Regions from separate parts of the Proteocatella sp. QWL-06 genome, predicted to be linked through region 2. Evidence: riboswitches for the same ligand, from Rfam matches in the RefSeq annotation. Region 2 holds a riboswitch; each other region holds the start of a gene.
The links. A riboswitch is a leader RNA that binds a small molecule or an ion and turns the genes downstream of it on or off. The one in region 2 is predicted to bind S-adenosylmethionine.
Positions count from the first base shown of each region.

Region 1 (4,094 bases), 460 kb from region 2:
TCTATGCTGGTATTCAGGGCATGATGACGGGTGCGGTTGCAGGGGTTTCGCTTGCAGGAGTTATATCTACCTTCTTCGTGGGAATAGCTACGACTACTACATTCCCGCTGTTCACTTTCCTCAGTGCGGGTATAGTAAACTTCTTTGTTCCTTCAGGTGGAGGTCAGTGGGCGGTTCAGGGCCCTATAATGATGCCTGCGGGACTTGAAATCGGGGTGCCGGCGGCAAAGACTGCGATGGCCATTGCCTGGGGTGATGCGTGGACCAACATGATTCAGCCTTTCTGGGCGCTTCCTGCTCTTGGTATAGCGGGACTTTCTGCAAAAGATATAATGGGTTACTGTGTAATTACGCTTCTGTTTTCGGGAGTTGTCATTGCTGCAGGATTCCTAATCTTCTAAATCAAAATAATATGTACTAACTTGAAATGTGCAGCCTCGTCTTATTCGAAGCTGCACATTTTTGCGAAAATATATCTGTATCAACAGATTCCTAGAAGCTCATCTCATCTGCCTTTGGGAACAGGCCATACAGCCCTCCGGTGTGGATGAAGAGGATGTTCCTGTAGTCTGAGAAATCCGCCATGGGATTGTTTGGGGACAGGCCGAAGTTGGATTTTGCTATCTCTGAGACCATGCCTTTGAGGGTCTTTCCTGTGTATACGGGGTCGAGGAATATTCCTTCGAGTCTTGCGAATTCCTTTATGAATTCAAAGTCTGCGGGAACGTTGAGAGCATAGCCTTTGCCTGCGTAGCCGTCTGTTATTATGAGGCTCTCAGGGGTTATGCCGAGGTTCTCTGGGGTCACTCCCTCGAGGTAGCTGCAGCACTCTTCGATATATCCGAAGGCTCTTTTCTGGAAGTTCGGGGCGGTGTCTGCTATGTTGAAGCCTATTACGTCGCATTTCATGTTGTAGAGCTTCGCGCCGACTGCAAGGCCTGCATATGTGCCGGATGAGCCTACGCATGAAACCACGGCGTCGAATCTTATGCCGAGCTCGTCTTCCTGCTGTTGGATCTCCTTCATCGCGTTTATATATCCGAACAGCCCTATGCCGTTGGATGCGCCCTCGGGAAGGATGTATCCCTTTTCGCCGCTGGCCTCGAGATCTTTTTTTATGTCCTCCATTATCTCGAATCTTCTGAGGACATAGTCCTCCGCGCTTATGAATCTGACGTCTGCGCCGACTATGAGGTCTAGCAGGTGATTGCCTTCGATGGCAGTCTTTTCAGATTCCCTGAGCACGAGTATGGATTTCATGCCGAGCTTTACTGCGGCTACTGCGGTGGCCCTTGCGTGGTTGGACTGGATTCCTCCGCAGGTTATAAGTGCGTTAGCTCCCCGAGACAGGGCCTCTGCGGCTGCGAATTCGAGCTTTCTTACCTTGTTTCCGGACAGCTCTATTCCAGTCTCGTCGTCTCTTTTTATGTAGATGTTTTTCCCTAGATTTTCTGAAAGCTTCTGGAGCTTGTAGGTCCTGGTCGGGAGGTTTGCGAGTGAAATTTTTTCGGGTAGTGTGATCATGGGTGCTTCCTTTCTGCTATCTGTATTTTATACTCTTTTCAAAATAACATATTTTCTGTTTTTTTTCAACATTGCGAAAAAAGGGTTGACAATTAAGATTTATTATTGTAACATATGAAACATGAATTAAATATCAAAACTTCTTATCAAGAGAGACAGAGGGATCGGCCCTGTGAAGTCTCGGCAACCTGCAGCCTGCTGCAAGGTGCTAATTCCGTCAAAGAGAAATCTTTGGAAGATGAGGAGACGGTTGAATTGTGACCTTCTCTTCTGAGGAGGTTTTTTTTATTTCAATTTTCTAAAATCAGGTAATTCAACCAAGCAGTAAAGGAGGGACATATGGGAGCACCACTTATCCAGATAAGGAATCTGGAGAAAGAATTTTTTGGCACGAGCGGCAGCAAGGTGACTGCACTTTCGGGTATAAACCTAGATATAAACAAAGGCGACATATACGGAATAATAGGCATGAGCGGCGCGGGCAAGAGCACACTGGTAAGGTGCATCAATTTCCTCGAAAAGCCGACGGGGGGAACGGTCATCATAGGTGGCAGGGATCTTTCGGCTCTGAATGACAGGGAGCTGAGATCGGTAAGGCAGAAGGTGGGGATGATATTTCAGCAGTTCAATCTGCTGATGCAGAGAAATGTCGAGGACAACATCTGCTTCCCGCTTGAGATCGGAGGCGTACCAAAGGCTCAGGCAAGAGAAAGGGCTGCTGAGCTGCTGGAGCTTGTAGGGCTCTCGGACAAGCGGCTGGCGTATCCGTCTCAGCTGAGCGGAGGGCAGAAGCAGAGGGTGGCGATTGCAAGGGCCCTTGCGACAAATCCGGAGATACTTCTCTGCGATGAGGCGACGAGCGCGCTGGATCCAACAACCACACGCTCGATACTGGAGCTGCTCAAGGACATCAACAAGAAGCTGGGCATAACGATCGTGATAATAACCCACGAGATGTCCGTCGTCGAAGAGATATGCGACTATATCGCGATCGTGGACAAAGGAAGCCTCGCAGAAAGCGGCAGGGTGGAGGATGTGTTCTCGAATCCAAAGACGGAGGCTGCCAGAAAGCTGGTATATCACAACAGCAGCAGCGCGACGGTGGACGAGATGACCGGAAAGAGATGCATAAGAATAGTGTTTGACGGAAAATCATCCTTTGAGCCGGTCATTGCAAACATGATCCTGGAGTGCAGGACGCCGGTGAACATACTTTTTGCAGATACGAACGACATCAAGGGACAGGCCTTCGGGCAGATGATACTGCAGCTGCCTGAGGACAGGCTGCAGGGCGACAAGGTCATAAATTATTTGAAGAGCAGAAATGTGAATGTAGAGGAGCTGAGGGATTATGTTAAGTAATGAAGTATTTACAATGCTTTTGGAGGGCACGAGAGATACGCTCTACATGACCTTCGTGTCAGCTGTATTCTCATATCTGTTTGCCTTCCCGATCGGGATCGCACTCGTGATAACTAAAAAAGACGGTCTGCATCCGATGGCGGCCCTGTACAGGCTGCTGGACATAGTAGTCAACATCGGAAGGTCTGTGCCTTTCCTGATACTACTCATAGCGGTGATTCCGCTGACGGTGCTCATAGCCGGAAAAAGCTACGGCTCTACGGCGACGATAGTGCCGCTCGTGATTGCTTCTACGCCTTTCATTGCAAGGCTGATTGAATCCTCGCTCCACGAAGTTGATCCAGGAGTGATCGAAGCGGCGCAGAGCATGGGAGCTTCCCTTTCGACCATAGTGACGAAGGTGCTGATAGCAGAGGCGAAGACTTCCCTTATAGTCGGCTCCACGATAGCGCTGGGGACTATACTGAGCTACTCGGCGATGGCAGGAGTCGTTGGAGGCGGGGGCCTCGGGGATATCGCTATAAGATACGGATACAACAGATACCAGTATGACATAATGCTGATAACGGTGATACTGCTCGTGGTGCTTATGCAGGTGATGCAGTTCATCGGGATGAGGATAGCGGCAAAGACCGACAAGAGAGTAAGATAAGCAAAAAGAAAAACTAATGGAAACTGAAATATGATAACTGAAAATATAAATATGATAAAGATAAAGGAGAAACAATCATGAAAAAATTCAAAAAAACAGGTATAGCAGTACTTGCTGCAGCATTATCACTCACAGTTTTTGCAGGATGCCAGAGCAGCGACCAGGCGGCAGATACGCAGGAACCGGCGCAGGAAGCAAAGGGAAAGATAACCGTAGCGGCTTCTCCTGTGCCTCATGCAGAGATACTCTCACAGGTAAAGGAAACTCTTGCGGAGCAGGGATATGAGCTTGAGGTAGTGGAATTCACTGACTATGTTCAGCCAAACCTTGTAGTAGACGCAGGAGATGTGGATGCGAACTTCTTCCAGCACAAGCCGTACCTTGACGACTTCAACGCAGAGAAGGGAACAAAGCTGGTTCCTGTGGCAAGCGTTCACTTTGAGCCACTTGGAATCTACGCTGGAAAATCGACTGACCTTGCAAACATACCTGACGGAGCGGCGATTGCAGTTCCAAACGATACTACAAATGAAGCAAGAGCACTTCTTCTGCTTGA
Region 1 covers NZ_CM178755.1:33,867-37,960, forward strand. Annotated here, with positions in the region: gene AC4PGZ_RS00195 (short-chain fatty acid transporter) at 1-401, shown strand, start outside; gene AC4PGZ_RS00200 (D-cysteine desulfhydrase family protein) at 493-1,524, opposite strand; SAM riboswitch class I at 1,665-1,769, shown strand; gene AC4PGZ_RS00205 (methionine ABC transporter ATP-binding protein) at 1,864-2,886, shown strand; gene AC4PGZ_RS00210 (methionine ABC transporter permease) at 2,876-3,538, shown strand; gene AC4PGZ_RS00215 (MetQ/NlpA family ABC transporter substrate-binding protein) at 3,616-4,094, shown strand, end outside.
Region 1: another riboswitch for S-adenosylmethionine. It lies ahead of AC4PGZ_RS00205 (methionine ABC transporter ATP-binding protein); the one in region 2 lies ahead of AC4PGZ_RS10945 (Na+/H+ antiporter NhaC family protein).

Region 2 (4,094 bases):
GGGTACTGGAAGAAGAACGGCAGCTTTTATATGCGCAGTGACAGGCGCAAGCTTCCTCCTGGGAGCAAGGATTCTTAACTATGTCATAAACTATAAGAAATATACGGAGGCAGGAATACCGCTTTTCATCATGAAAAGCGGTTACTTCTCTTTATATGGAGGAATGGCAGCTTCATTTATGGCATTGTACATATCATCTTACAGGCTCAAGGCAGATTTTTTGGAGCTTATGGACCGCCTGACCTTTCCTTTCCTGCTGAGCTACTTTGTCATGAAGATCGGATGTTTTCTGAACGGATGCTGCTACGGAAAGATGACAAAATCATCATTTTCAGTGCCGCTTCCATTAAAGGAGCAGGCGGAGCTTGCTGCAAGCCCGCTGATATCACAGTTTTTCGGGAGCCCTGAAATAAGGGTATATCCTGCCCAGCTCATGGAGGCATCAGCAGCAATATTAATAATAGCGGCTGTACTGCTTGCAGAAAGGCTGTTCAGGAGCAAAATAAAAGGCAACACAAAAGGAGCAGGATTTGCGCTTTCGGCAGCTCTTCTCAGCCTTTTCAGGCTGATAATTCTGCAATTTCGAAGCTCATCCTACTCCTATACTGTTCTTAATATATTCTATCCTATGCTCTACATCTCTGTAATTGCAGTCTCAGCAGCATTTTTATGCAGCCGACTCTGCCTCCGTAACTCTGACTTCCTTTCTCACGGCTATGAAGATCACAGCGCTGATTCCCATTAGGACAGGGTAGTAGAGGTTAGGAATGATTTGAAAAGGCGTGATTCCGGTAAGAGATGCAGCTGTAAGCAGCTGAGCGCCATATGGGATAAGGCCCTGGAATACCGAGGTGAATATATCAAGTATTGAGGCGCTTCTCTTGGGATCCACGCCGAATTCATCGCTTATCTCCTTTGCGATAGGGCCAGCCATGACGATGGCTACCGTGTTGTTGGCTGTACACATATCAACTGCTGATGCCAGGACTGCTATTCCAAACTCGGCGCCCTTGGCGCTGTTCACCTTTGATTTTATTACATTAAGGATAGCATTTATGCCTCCGTTTTCCTTCACAAGTTCGACCGTACCTCCGATTATTATTGAAAGGACGGTTATCTCAAACATCCCTGAAACACCTTCGCCTATGATTCCAAAAACCTCGCTGAATGCGAATGTTCCCTGAAACACCCCTACTCCGAGCGAAAGTACGGTTCCAAGCACAAGAAGCGCAAATACATTCATTCCGGAAAGCGCTCCGGCGAGAACGATCACATAAGGGAGTATCCTGAGTATGCTGTAATCGAGGTTCTGATCTACTGTAAAGGATCCTCCTGAAGTCCTGATAAGAAATATCGCAGCCGTTATGATGGCAGCAGGAAGAACTATAAAGAAGTTCTGTCTGAATTTATCCTTCATAAGGCAGCCCTGAGTCCTTACGGCCGCTATCGTAGTGTCGGATATCATGGACAGGTTGTCTCCGAACATCGCTCCGCATACGACTGCGCCTATGCAAAGCTCTATTCCAAAACCTGTCTTTTCGCTTATTCCAACTGCAATCGGGGAAAGTGCGGCAATAGTTCCCATCGAAGTTCCCATGGAAAGCGAAATGAAGCAGCCTATAAGGAAAAGTCCCATTACGGCTATATTTGATGGGAGTATCGAAAGTCCAAGATTTACAGTGCTCTCAACTCCGCCTGCAGCCTTTACAGCCCCTGAAAAGGCTCCTGCAAGAAGAAATATGAGCGCCATTATCATTATATTTTCGTGACCGGCTCCACGGCTCATAACTGAAAGCTTTTCATCAAAGCTCATGCTTCTGTTCTGAACGAAAGCTACAAAAAGTGCCGCAAGAAATCCGACTATTGCAGGCATCTTGTAGAAGTCGTTGAATATCAGTCCTGTTCCAAAGAAAAGGAGCAGAAATACCAGAATTGGAAGCAGCGCCGCCACGCTTGATTTTGGGTTGCTATCTGTCTTAATTTTGTTCATCTTTTTTGATTTTCCTCCTGAAAAAATAATATATTTGTCGCAGCGAGAAGTTTACTGCATTAAAAAAGCCTTCTCCAAGAGAAGGCACAGAATTAAAGCTCTATATCTTCTCTTATCTCTCAGATCTTTACCACTGCGAGCACACGCAGGCGATAAAATCTGATGGATTTGGCACCTTTTCACCGTAGTGAAGGTTGCCGAGACTTCTCAGGGCCATTTCCCTCCATCTCTCTAAATAAGAAAATTTTTATTAAGTTGTAAATAATTTTTGACAGTAAAAAATCGAGCGGGGTAACTCGATTTTTAAAAAAGGGGGTATTAATAAGGTTCAATAATTAGGGGGAGTGAACCCTTATTTATTCACTCTTCACTCATTATAATCAATATGGACAAATTTGTAAATAGTTTTTTTGTAATTTTTTTATAATTTTCAAACCTAAGGCTTTATATCGATATTTACATCCGGGAATGTCTCGGAAAGCTTTTCAATGAGCTTTTCCTCATCTGATATCTTCTTTGATTTTATTGATGAAAGCTCGCTGTAAAGTATATACTGCACGGCTATATTCCTTTTCAGGAGCTTGCTGAGTATTTTCTCGACGGAATTATTTATGTCCTGAGTCTCGAGCATGTTCTTGTGGAATATGTTCTTTTCCTCAAAGCAGAAGAAGATGTTGTCATCAAAAAACCTTTCAGGCTTTCCTTCCCTTATAAGTGCAGCGAGCTGTGCCTGCTTTACGGCCCTGAGTTCTTCATAAAGAACCGGGATGGCATCGTAGACTCTGTCAAGCTCAGCTTTTTCATCATCGCTTATCTCTACCCGCTCTATCTTCTTCGTGGAAACCCTTGAAGGAGATTTCGAAGATGAAGGTCCTTTTGTATGGCTTGTTACAGCCATGCGGCCGCTGTTTTCCACACTGCCTTCAATATTACCCACAGGTAGCTGTGGATTATTTTCGATCTCAGAAAGCCTGCTTTCAAGGCCCTGGACAAGGGTCTCAAGCCTTCTTATTTCGGAGTTCATCAGAGCGAACTCAGCCCTTATATCCTCGCTGACATAACGGTTTGAGCCTATTGCATCATATCTGGTGCCTGTTATCCTCACTATATCGGCAAGCAGGAGCACCTGTGGCTGTGGAGAATAGCGCATGTTGCTGCAGGTTGTGGATAAGTCCTCTATTATATTTGCCGCAATTTCATCCGTGCATATCTGCGCTGCCTGGCTGACATTCGGGTTATCCTGCTTTACGTCGTTGAACTCCAGTATTACCTGCTTCATGAAGTTTATGAGCTCAAGTGCGAATATCCTCGGGTCCATGCCTGACTTTTCTATGCTGCCCAGTACCATTATGGCATCACGAGTATTGTGGGCCATTATTGCCTTAAGCATCGAAAGATAGTTGTCCGAGTGAATCTCTCCAAGTACCTGCAGAAGGTTCTCCATTGTGAGATCTCCGTATGAAAGCGCCTTGTCAAGAATGCTTAAGGCATCCCTGAGGCCGCCCTCGCTCTTTAAGGCGATGAATTCAAGCGCCTCTGACTCAAAGTCCTTTCCTTCCTGCGCGAGCACGTCAGAGAGTCTTTGCACTAGTACATCCTTCTCAATCTTTCGGAAATCAAATCTCTGACATCTTGAAAGCACAGTCTGTGGAATCTTCTGAGGCTCAGTCGTCGCAAGAATGAATATAACGTGCGAAGGAGGTTCCTCCAGAGTCTTGAGCAGAGCATTGAAAGCCGCCGCGGACAGCATGTGGACCTCGTCTATTATGTATATCTTGTATTTTCCTGAAGTCGGAGCAAAAGCAAGGTTGTCTCTGATATCTCTGACATTATCCACGGAGTTGTTTGAAGCAGCGTCAAGCTCAACCGTATCGATATCGATGCCGCCGTTTATGGCAGAGGCGAATACCTTTGCAGTAGAAGTCTTTCCAGTTCCTCTTGGACCGCAGAAAAGGTATGCATGGCTCAGATTGCCGTTTTCCAGCTGATTCTTCAGTATGGAAACTATCTGGTCCTGGCCATATATCTCGTCAAAGTTTTTAGGTCTGTAAATCCTGTATAGAGCTTGTTGCATGATCGTTTTTATGACCGGATATGCCAGTCA
Region 2 covers NZ_CM178755.1:2,280,801-2,284,894, reverse strand. Annotated here, with positions in the region: gene AC4PGZ_RS10950 (prolipoprotein diacylglyceryl transferase family protein) at 1-745, shown strand, start outside; gene AC4PGZ_RS10945 (Na+/H+ antiporter NhaC family protein) at 668-1,990, opposite strand; SAM riboswitch class I at 2,100-2,232, opposite strand; gene dnaX (DNA polymerase III subunit gamma/tau) at 2,427-4,064, opposite strand.

Region 3 (4,094 bases), 270 kb from region 2:
CGTAGGCGCCACCCAGGCAAAAACTGCCAATATACGTATAATAACAGCTACAAACAAGGATCTTTATAACCTGGTCCTGCAAAAAAAATTCAGGGAAGACCTTTACTACAGGATAGCTGTCGCGGTAATAAATATCCCGCCTCTGGCCGAACACCCCGAAGACATAAAAGCACTTATAGATTCATTCACTCTCTATTTTAATAAAAAGTATGACATAAACACAGGTTTCTCTGCTGATGCAAAGAAGGTGCTCATAGCTTACGACTGGCCCGGAAACATTAGAGAGCTGGAGCACATTGTTGAATTCCTGATGGTAAGGTCAGTTAAGGACACTATCGAAGCAGCCGATCTGCCACCAGATATAATCAAATGCAGCAACATTGCCACCGCTTCAGAAGCCGTTCAGGCGAAAAACACCAGCTTCACCTGCATTTCCGAAAACGGCACCCTTGACGACCATATGAGCCAGTACGAAGCTTTCGTAGTAAGAGAATGCTATAAACTGCATAACAGTTCCTACAAGCTCGCAAAACACCTTTCCATTTCACAAAGCAAGGCCAACCGACTGATACAGAAGCACTGCAAATAAAGCAGCAAAACCCTTCCGCTTATTGATCTCAATAAACTGGAAGGGTTTTCAATGCTTAAGTTTATATTATATACCTTTTTTCATTTCACAGACTTAAGAAACTCTTCAATCTGATCCTCAAAATAAAACTCTTCGCCTTCCACCACTATGCATGGTATGCCTACAGCTCCCATTTTCTTTATCCTGTCAAAGTCTGCTCTGCTGTCTCTGTATTTAAGAAACTGCTTGAGTGCAAACATGCTTTCTGTGATATTGACATATGCGAATTTTATCTCATTTTGTAAAAGCAACTCTTTTACAGGTTCGCAGCCTGGTCAGTGCGGACTTCCAAAAACTACGATTTTTTTCATGTTAGAGGCTCGCTTTCAGAGCATCTACCTTATCAAGTTCTTCCCACGGTGCATCTATGTCAGTTCTTCCGAAGTGTCCGTAAGCAGCTGTCTTTTTGTAGATAGGTCTTCTCAGTCTTAGCTCCTTGATTATCGCTCCTGGTCTGAGGTCGAAATTCTTGTTGATGATCTCAGCAATCTTGTCATCTCCAACGATTCCTGTTCCAAAAGTATCAACAAGTATAGATACCGGACTTGCCACTCCGATTGCGTATGCAAGCTGAACTTCACATTTCTTTGCAAGTCCTGCTGCTACAACGTTCTTTGCAACCCATCTTGCAGCGTATGCAGCCGATCTGTCAACCTTTGTAGGATCTTTTCCTGAGAACGCTCCGCCGCCGTGTCTTGAGTATCCGCCGTAAGTGTCAACGATTATCTTTCTTCCTGTAACTCCTGCATCCCCGTGAGGTCCTCCGATTACGAATCTTCCTGTAGGGTTTACAAGGTATTTTGTATTTTCATCAAGCATTGCCGGATCTATGATTGGAGTTATTACATGCTCCATGAGGTCCTTCTTGATCTGCTCAAGAGAAACACTCTCTGCATGCTGAGTAGAAATAAGCACTGTATCTATTCTTACTGGTCCGTTATCATCGTATTCAACCGTAACCTGAGTTTTTCCGTCTGGTCTAAGATAATCAAGAGTTCCGTTCTTTCTTACTTCTGAAAGTCTTCTTGCAAGCTTGTGAGCAAGCGATATAGGAAGCGGCATAAGCTCTGGAGTCTCGTCACATGCAAAACCAAACATGATTCCCTGGTCTCCAGCTCCAACAGCTTCTATTTCTGATTCTTTCATTTCTCCAGTCTTGTGCTCAAGAGCCTGATCAACTCCCATAGCTATATCAGCACTCTGCTCATGAATCGCATTCAGTACGCAGCATGTGTCTGCATCGAATCCATATTTTCCTCTGTCATATCCTATTTCTTTTACTGTCTCTCTAACTATTGTTTGAATATCTACATAAGTCTCTGTAGAAACCTCTCCCATAACCATTACCATACCTGTAGTAACCGCTGTTTCGCAAGCTACTCTGGCATTTGGATCCTTGGCAAAAATCGCATCTAGAATCGCGTCTGAAACCTGATCGCAAATCTTGTCTGGATGCCCTTCTGTAACTGATTCTGAAGTGAATAGTCTTCTCATTTTTTCTTCTGTTCTCCTTTTGTTATACAATAAATAAAAATAAAAACCAACTCTCTCAAATGATGAATCTACATAAAAAATCCTCTTTTGCCACAGCAAAGAGGATTAATGTATTGTCATTAACAAACCTCATCTGCCAAAATTAAATTTTGCAGGAATTAGCACCATACATTTCTGCTGGTTGCCGGGTTTCACAGGGCCACTCCCTCCACCGCTCTTGATAAGGCATCAAGAATATTCATTTGCTTTATTTTAATATATCGAAACATGCATGTCAATAACTTTTTTGAAATTTATATATTTTTTTACTGCAGTAGACTCTGGAAGCCGTAATTCAGGCCATTTGCGGTTTTCTTAAATACCAGGTATCTGTAGTCCTCTTCCTTGCCTGCCTTAACTGTAGAGAAATCCCTGAGCGTTATATAGCTGACATTTCCAATGGCATATGAAGAATATTCACTGCCCTTAGTGATTACGAATATGTTCTTTGAAGCCGAAGCCTCCTGAAGCAGATTCCTGAGCACGGTCTTTTCAGATACCGAAAGATTCATCGATGTGCTCATCATGATCACAACATTCTTGTTGGATGAAGAAAGCGCATCCTTTACAGACTTCCACTGCCCCGAAGTGCCGCTTATGCCTGCCGAGGTGTCGAGTCCTACATATCTTACCGAGTCATTTTCCACATACTGAGCGCCCTTGTATACCGATTCCTTTGCTGTCTTTATTGCATCGCTCAGCTCCTGATTCTTGTTGAAATAATTCACCGCAAGCTTTGCACTGCCGTTTATCTTATTCACAAGCACTCCATTAATGGCCTGCGAGAATACATCCTTCTTGTCCTTGAGCGAATCCGGAACTATTGCAGTATCATAGGCTGGCATTGAGTCCACGCGTCTTGGGTCTTTCGCATTAACGGATGCCACATTCAGAGATATAACGGCGCTCGCACTTCCGGATCTTACGATTATGCTTCCGTTTCCACCGGATTTGAAGGTGACATATCCGTCCTTATATTCTACATTTATGCCGTTTCCACTTACAGTTATCCCCGATGTCGCAACAGGGTTCATGCTGCTGTCAAATCCTTGTACCGCAAGCTTTACCCGATCTCCCTGAACTATATTCTTTGTCTCCAGCACTGCCTCAAGCTTGCTGAGAGAGCCTCTCGTCCTGTTGTTGACAATGGCCATTCCATTTACTATCTTTCTTTCAGATGCAAGATCATTGGTTATCTTTCCATTGACGATCATCTCCGTCGAGCCTCCGCCGTCAAACATCATGGCGTCCCTGACATTCTGGGTCCTCAGAAAGTCTGCTACCTCGGTCTCCGTCATACCTATATAAGGGCTCTTTCTACCGTCGGCAGTCATGAATACCAGCTTTCTGTCGTAGGTTATGCCAATCGCAGTCCTCTGTGACCTGCCCGCTATCTTGTGCGTTATTGGCGCAAGCATTCCATCCTTAAGTATTACAGTCCCTCCGCCCGCGACTTCCTTAAGATCAGGATAGCTGTCCTGCATGGAGGTGCTGAGCTCAAGCCTGTCCCCAGCCGAAAATGATGATGCCAGCTGATCTCCTCTGGTGCCGCTTGCCGCTATGACATACCCGTTCACAGGGATGCTGACTCCCGGTTTTCCTGTCCTTATCTCTCTCACAGTATCTGCCTCTATAACGACCTCAGTGAGCGTCACCGAAGATACCGATGACTGTCCCGGAGAAGTCTTTCTGTATTCACTCGTTATTATGACAGGCGAAGCATATGTGCCTGAATGCTTGTTTATGCTGTATCCCGTAGAGCTCGTCCCAGTCGTCTCATTTCTCACAACGACTCCTGACTTCAGATAGTCTATGAACAGCTTCTGATTCTGGTCCATTATGAAGCTGGCCATCTTGCCATTGTCATAATAAGGTGAGGATATCACCTTTCCATCATCTGCCATCGGACCCATAGAGTAGCTCGGATCAGACA
Region 3 covers NZ_CM178755.1:2,008,359-2,012,452, forward strand. Annotated here, with positions in the region: gene AC4PGZ_RS09670 (sigma-54 interaction domain-containing protein) at 1-589, shown strand, start outside; gene AC4PGZ_RS09675 (hypothetical protein) at 670-828, opposite strand; gene metK (methionine adenosyltransferase) at 941-2,122, opposite strand; SAM riboswitch class I at 2,249-2,349, opposite strand; gene AC4PGZ_RS09685 (phosphodiester glycosidase family protein) at 2,428-4,094, opposite strand, start outside.
Region 3: another riboswitch for S-adenosylmethionine. It lies ahead of metK (methionine adenosyltransferase); the one in region 2 lies ahead of AC4PGZ_RS10945 (Na+/H+ antiporter NhaC family protein).

Region 4 (4,094 bases), 670 kb from region 2:
GTGCTGCCTCTGTCGCTTGAGGAAATATTCATTACAGAGACGGAGGTTGCCGGTTATGATATCAAATCGATTATACTTTAGCCTTAAGATGGTAAAGGACAGGCTTGTTCAGAATATATGGGTAAGCGCATTGTTTCTTGTAAGCTGTCTGTTTACGTTTCCAATCCAGGCTGCACTTATATTTCAGAGATTTGTTTCCGATATTGGAGAAAAATATGCCAGCAGGGAGCAGGCGGCAGAGTATGTCACAAGGATACTCGGTCAGCAAAACATGATTTTCAAGGTTACGCTCATAATAGCGGCGCTTGTAATGGGATGGGCATTCTATTCCTACATGCATTCAAAAAAACAGGTGGATCTCTACCACTCGCTTCCTGTGAGCAGGACAAGGATATTTCTCAGCAATTTCCTTGCGGGGAATATAAGCTTTGTCATAATATATCTTGGGAATCTATTCCTTGCAGCAGCAGTGATTTCTGTCATAGGCTTTGGCGCCGATATCGATTATCTGGAGCTGCTGAGGAACTTTGTCATGAATACGGTATACTTCAACCTTATCTTCTCTGTGAGCATACTGGCAGGGCTGATCACTGGAACCAGGCTCATACACGTGCTGATGACATTCGTTATCCTTGAGTATGTTCAGCTGTTCCTGGTGCTTTTCAGCGAATACATGAAATTCTTCTTCAGTACCTTCTATGCTAGGGCAGTATTTACTGATGACCTTATCATGAATCTTTCACCCGTAACGAGCCTTTTCATGGAAATGGAGAGCTTCAGCTTTACTATGACCGCAAACGTGCTTGTTCTTGCCTGCATAATACTCCTCAATGTATATATATTCAACCTGAGGCCATCAGAATCAGCAGGGAAATCGATAATAAGAAACAGGCTTCTTGAAACCGTTAAATATATGGTACTTACGGCAGGAACCATGGCTGGGGGTCTTATATTCAATGAGGTTGGCCAGGGCCGAAGCTGGATGATATTCGGACTTGTATTCAGCGGCTTTGTAGGCCACTGCATACTGGAATGCCTTCTCAGCTTTGACATGAAGCGCATATTTCGCAATAAGGGAAAGCTTGTCATACTGATGTGCGCGCTTGCGATCGCATTTCTCGTAATGGACAGAGACGTAGCAGGCTATGACATGAGGATACCTGAGACGGGCAGCATCGAATCCGTGTCCATAAATCCAGTGAGCTTTGACTCTTATGCGAGCTACAATCTGGCTGATTATGATGAGATTGACAGAATGGAGAGCATAAGGCTTTCAAATCCGGATACGATAAAGGCGGTAACGGAAATCGCAGAAATTTCGGTTAAAAATCAGGAAAAACATGAGTCAGACAAGAATTTTGTATCAGGCGATCATTTCCAGTTGGCGGTGAAATATAATCTGAAGGACGGAAAGAGTCTTACGAGGTACTACAGCCATGCCCCTGCTGCATCCGCGCTTGAGGTATTTGCAGATATTTACGATACTTCGGAATTCAAATACAGATACTATCCTCTGATGAGCTTAAAACCAGAGGAGATAATAAAGGCGACAGCTGAGTTTCCGGGTTTTGTGAATCCGGATAACAAGAATTCCTATGAATCTGAAATAAGAGGCAGTGAAAAAATGAAAGCGCTCCTGAGCGCGGCTCAGAATGATCTTATAAACATGAGCTCCTCAAAGCTGAAAAACAACAGTCCTGTAGCGCTGCTCACATTTTTCGTTCAGGATGATATAAAGGGCAGATATGCTCAGGATTCACAGAGGCGGATAGAGGTTCCTGTCTTCAGGGAATATATAAAGACGCTGAGCGTACTGGCGTCACTCGGATACCGCATAGAAACGGATTTTTCTGAGGACATGGTTGAATATATAGAGCTGTATTCATATGATGACTCTGCCAGTGCAAAACCAGATTATCCACAGACTGTAGATGTAAAGGAATCTGTAAAGGTTCTGAGAGAAAAAGCCGAGATTGAAAAATTTTTTACTGAATATATTTCGGGCATCAACATAAGCTATAACGGATTTATATTACCCGATTCAAATAGATGGGCAATCGTTTATTTAAAGGGAAGCAGCAACTCAGGCTATGATTTCATATCCGTAAAAGATGTCGGAATTTAACGATTATTTCTAAACTATAAAAATAATTTAATAAAAAACTGTTTGCAATATTTGGAGAACTATAGTATTATAGTAAAAACGATGTTGAAACAAATACAATTGAATACCCAGAAAAAACAAACTTATCAAGAGTGGTGGAGGGACTGGCCCTTAGAAACCCGGCAAAGCGAAAGCTAGTGCTAATTCCAGCAGGCATTATGTCTGAAAGATAAGTGTAGCCTGATAGATATATACTATAGCCGCACTTATAAGAGTGTGGCTTTTTTATACCATATTTTAGCTGCACGGAATGAAACAATATAAAATAAAAGTCACAGAAAGGTGGAAACTAAAATGAAAAAATATGCACAGGAAACAATCTGCATACAGGGAGGCTATGAGCCAAAAAACGGAGAACCAAGAATACTTCCGATATTCCAGTCAACGACATATAAATATGACGAGGCAGACGAGGTGGCAAAGCTGTTCGATCTTGAGGCGGCAGGTCACATGTATTCAAGAATAAGCAATCCTACGGTGGAGGCTCTCGAAAAGAAGATTGCCGAAATGGAAGGCGGCGTTGGTGCTATGGCAACTTCTTCAGGACAGGCGGCAAATCTTATAGCCATCCTGACTATATGCAACGCAGGAGAGCATGTACTGGCGATGTCGAACCTGTACGGCGGGACATTCACTCTTTTCACTTCGACGCTCAAAAAGATGGGCATAGAGGTTACCTTCGTCGATCACAGAGCTGATGACAGAGAGATATCTTCAAAAATACAGGCAAACACGAAGCTTATATTCGGAGAGACGATAGGAAATCCGGGGGTAGATGTGCTGGACATACAAAGAATAGCAGAAATAGCACATGAGAACAGTATACCTCTAGTGATCGACAATACTTTTGCAACGCCATATCTTTGCAGGCCGTTTGAGTTTGGCGCAGACATTGTCACTCACTCGACTACAAAATATATTGACGGACATGCTACAAGCGTTGGCGGGATAATTGTTGACAGTGGAAAATTCGACTGGAAGTCGAGTGGAAAATTCCCTCACCTTACAGAAGCGGATCCGAGCTATCATGGACTAAGCTATACAGAAAAATTTGGAGCAGCAGCCTACATCACGAAGGCCAGAGTAGCGTTTCTCAGAGACATGGGAAGTACAATGAGCCCTTTCAATGCATTCCTTACAAATCTCGGAGTAGAGACTCTTGCGCTAAGGATGGAGAGACACAGCAGCAATGCGCTTGCTGCGGCAAGATTTCTTGAGAGCCATCCAAATGTTTCATGGGTAAACTACCCGCTTCTGGAATCATCGCAGAGCTTTGATCTTGCCAGAAAATATCTTCCTGGAGGAGCCAGCGGAATAATCGCATTTGGAGTAAAGGGTGGAGTTGAATCCGGAAAGAAATTCATTGACAGCCTTGAGCTTGCAAGCCTTGTAGTTCACGTGGGTGACATAAGGACACACGTGCTCCATCCGGCAAGCATGACTCACAGACAGCTTTCGCAGGAACAGCAGATCAAGGCAGGGATAAAGCCCGACATGATAAGGCTGTCAGTAGGGATAGAGAACATAGACGACATTCTTGCAGACCTGGATCAGGCGCTTAGAGCATAACAGGCAACAGAATAAACAGAAGAGGTGAGAAGACGTGCCAGTATTAATACCATATGATTTGCCAGCAAAAGAGATATTGAATAAAGAAAAGATTTTCGTAATGAACGAAACCAGAGCCCAGACTCAGGACATAAGGCCTCTAAGGGTAGCTATAATAAACCTCATGCCGACGAAGATAGAGACTGAGACGCAGCTTCTGAGGATGCTTTCAAATACAGCGCTTCAGGTAAATGTGGATCTCATAAGGACAAGCTCTCATGAAAGCAAAAATACAAGCAGAGAGCATCTTGAAAAATTCTACAAGACCTTTGATGAGATAAGAGGAAGCAAGTATGACGCCATGATAGTTACGGGAGCTCCG
Region 4 covers NZ_CM178755.1:243,430-247,523, forward strand. Annotated here, with positions in the region: gene AC4PGZ_RS01140 (ABC transporter ATP-binding protein) at 1-81, shown strand, start outside; gene AC4PGZ_RS01145 (DUF6449 domain-containing protein) at 56-2,125, shown strand; SAM riboswitch class I at 2,245-2,340, shown strand; gene AC4PGZ_RS01150 (O-acetylhomoserine aminocarboxypropyltransferase/cysteine synthase family protein) at 2,459-3,733, shown strand; gene metA (homoserine O-acetyltransferase MetA) at 3,768-4,094, shown strand, end outside.
Region 4: another riboswitch for S-adenosylmethionine. It lies ahead of AC4PGZ_RS01150 (O-acetylhomoserine aminocarboxypropyltransferase/cysteine synthase family protein); the one in region 2 lies ahead of AC4PGZ_RS10945 (Na+/H+ antiporter NhaC family protein).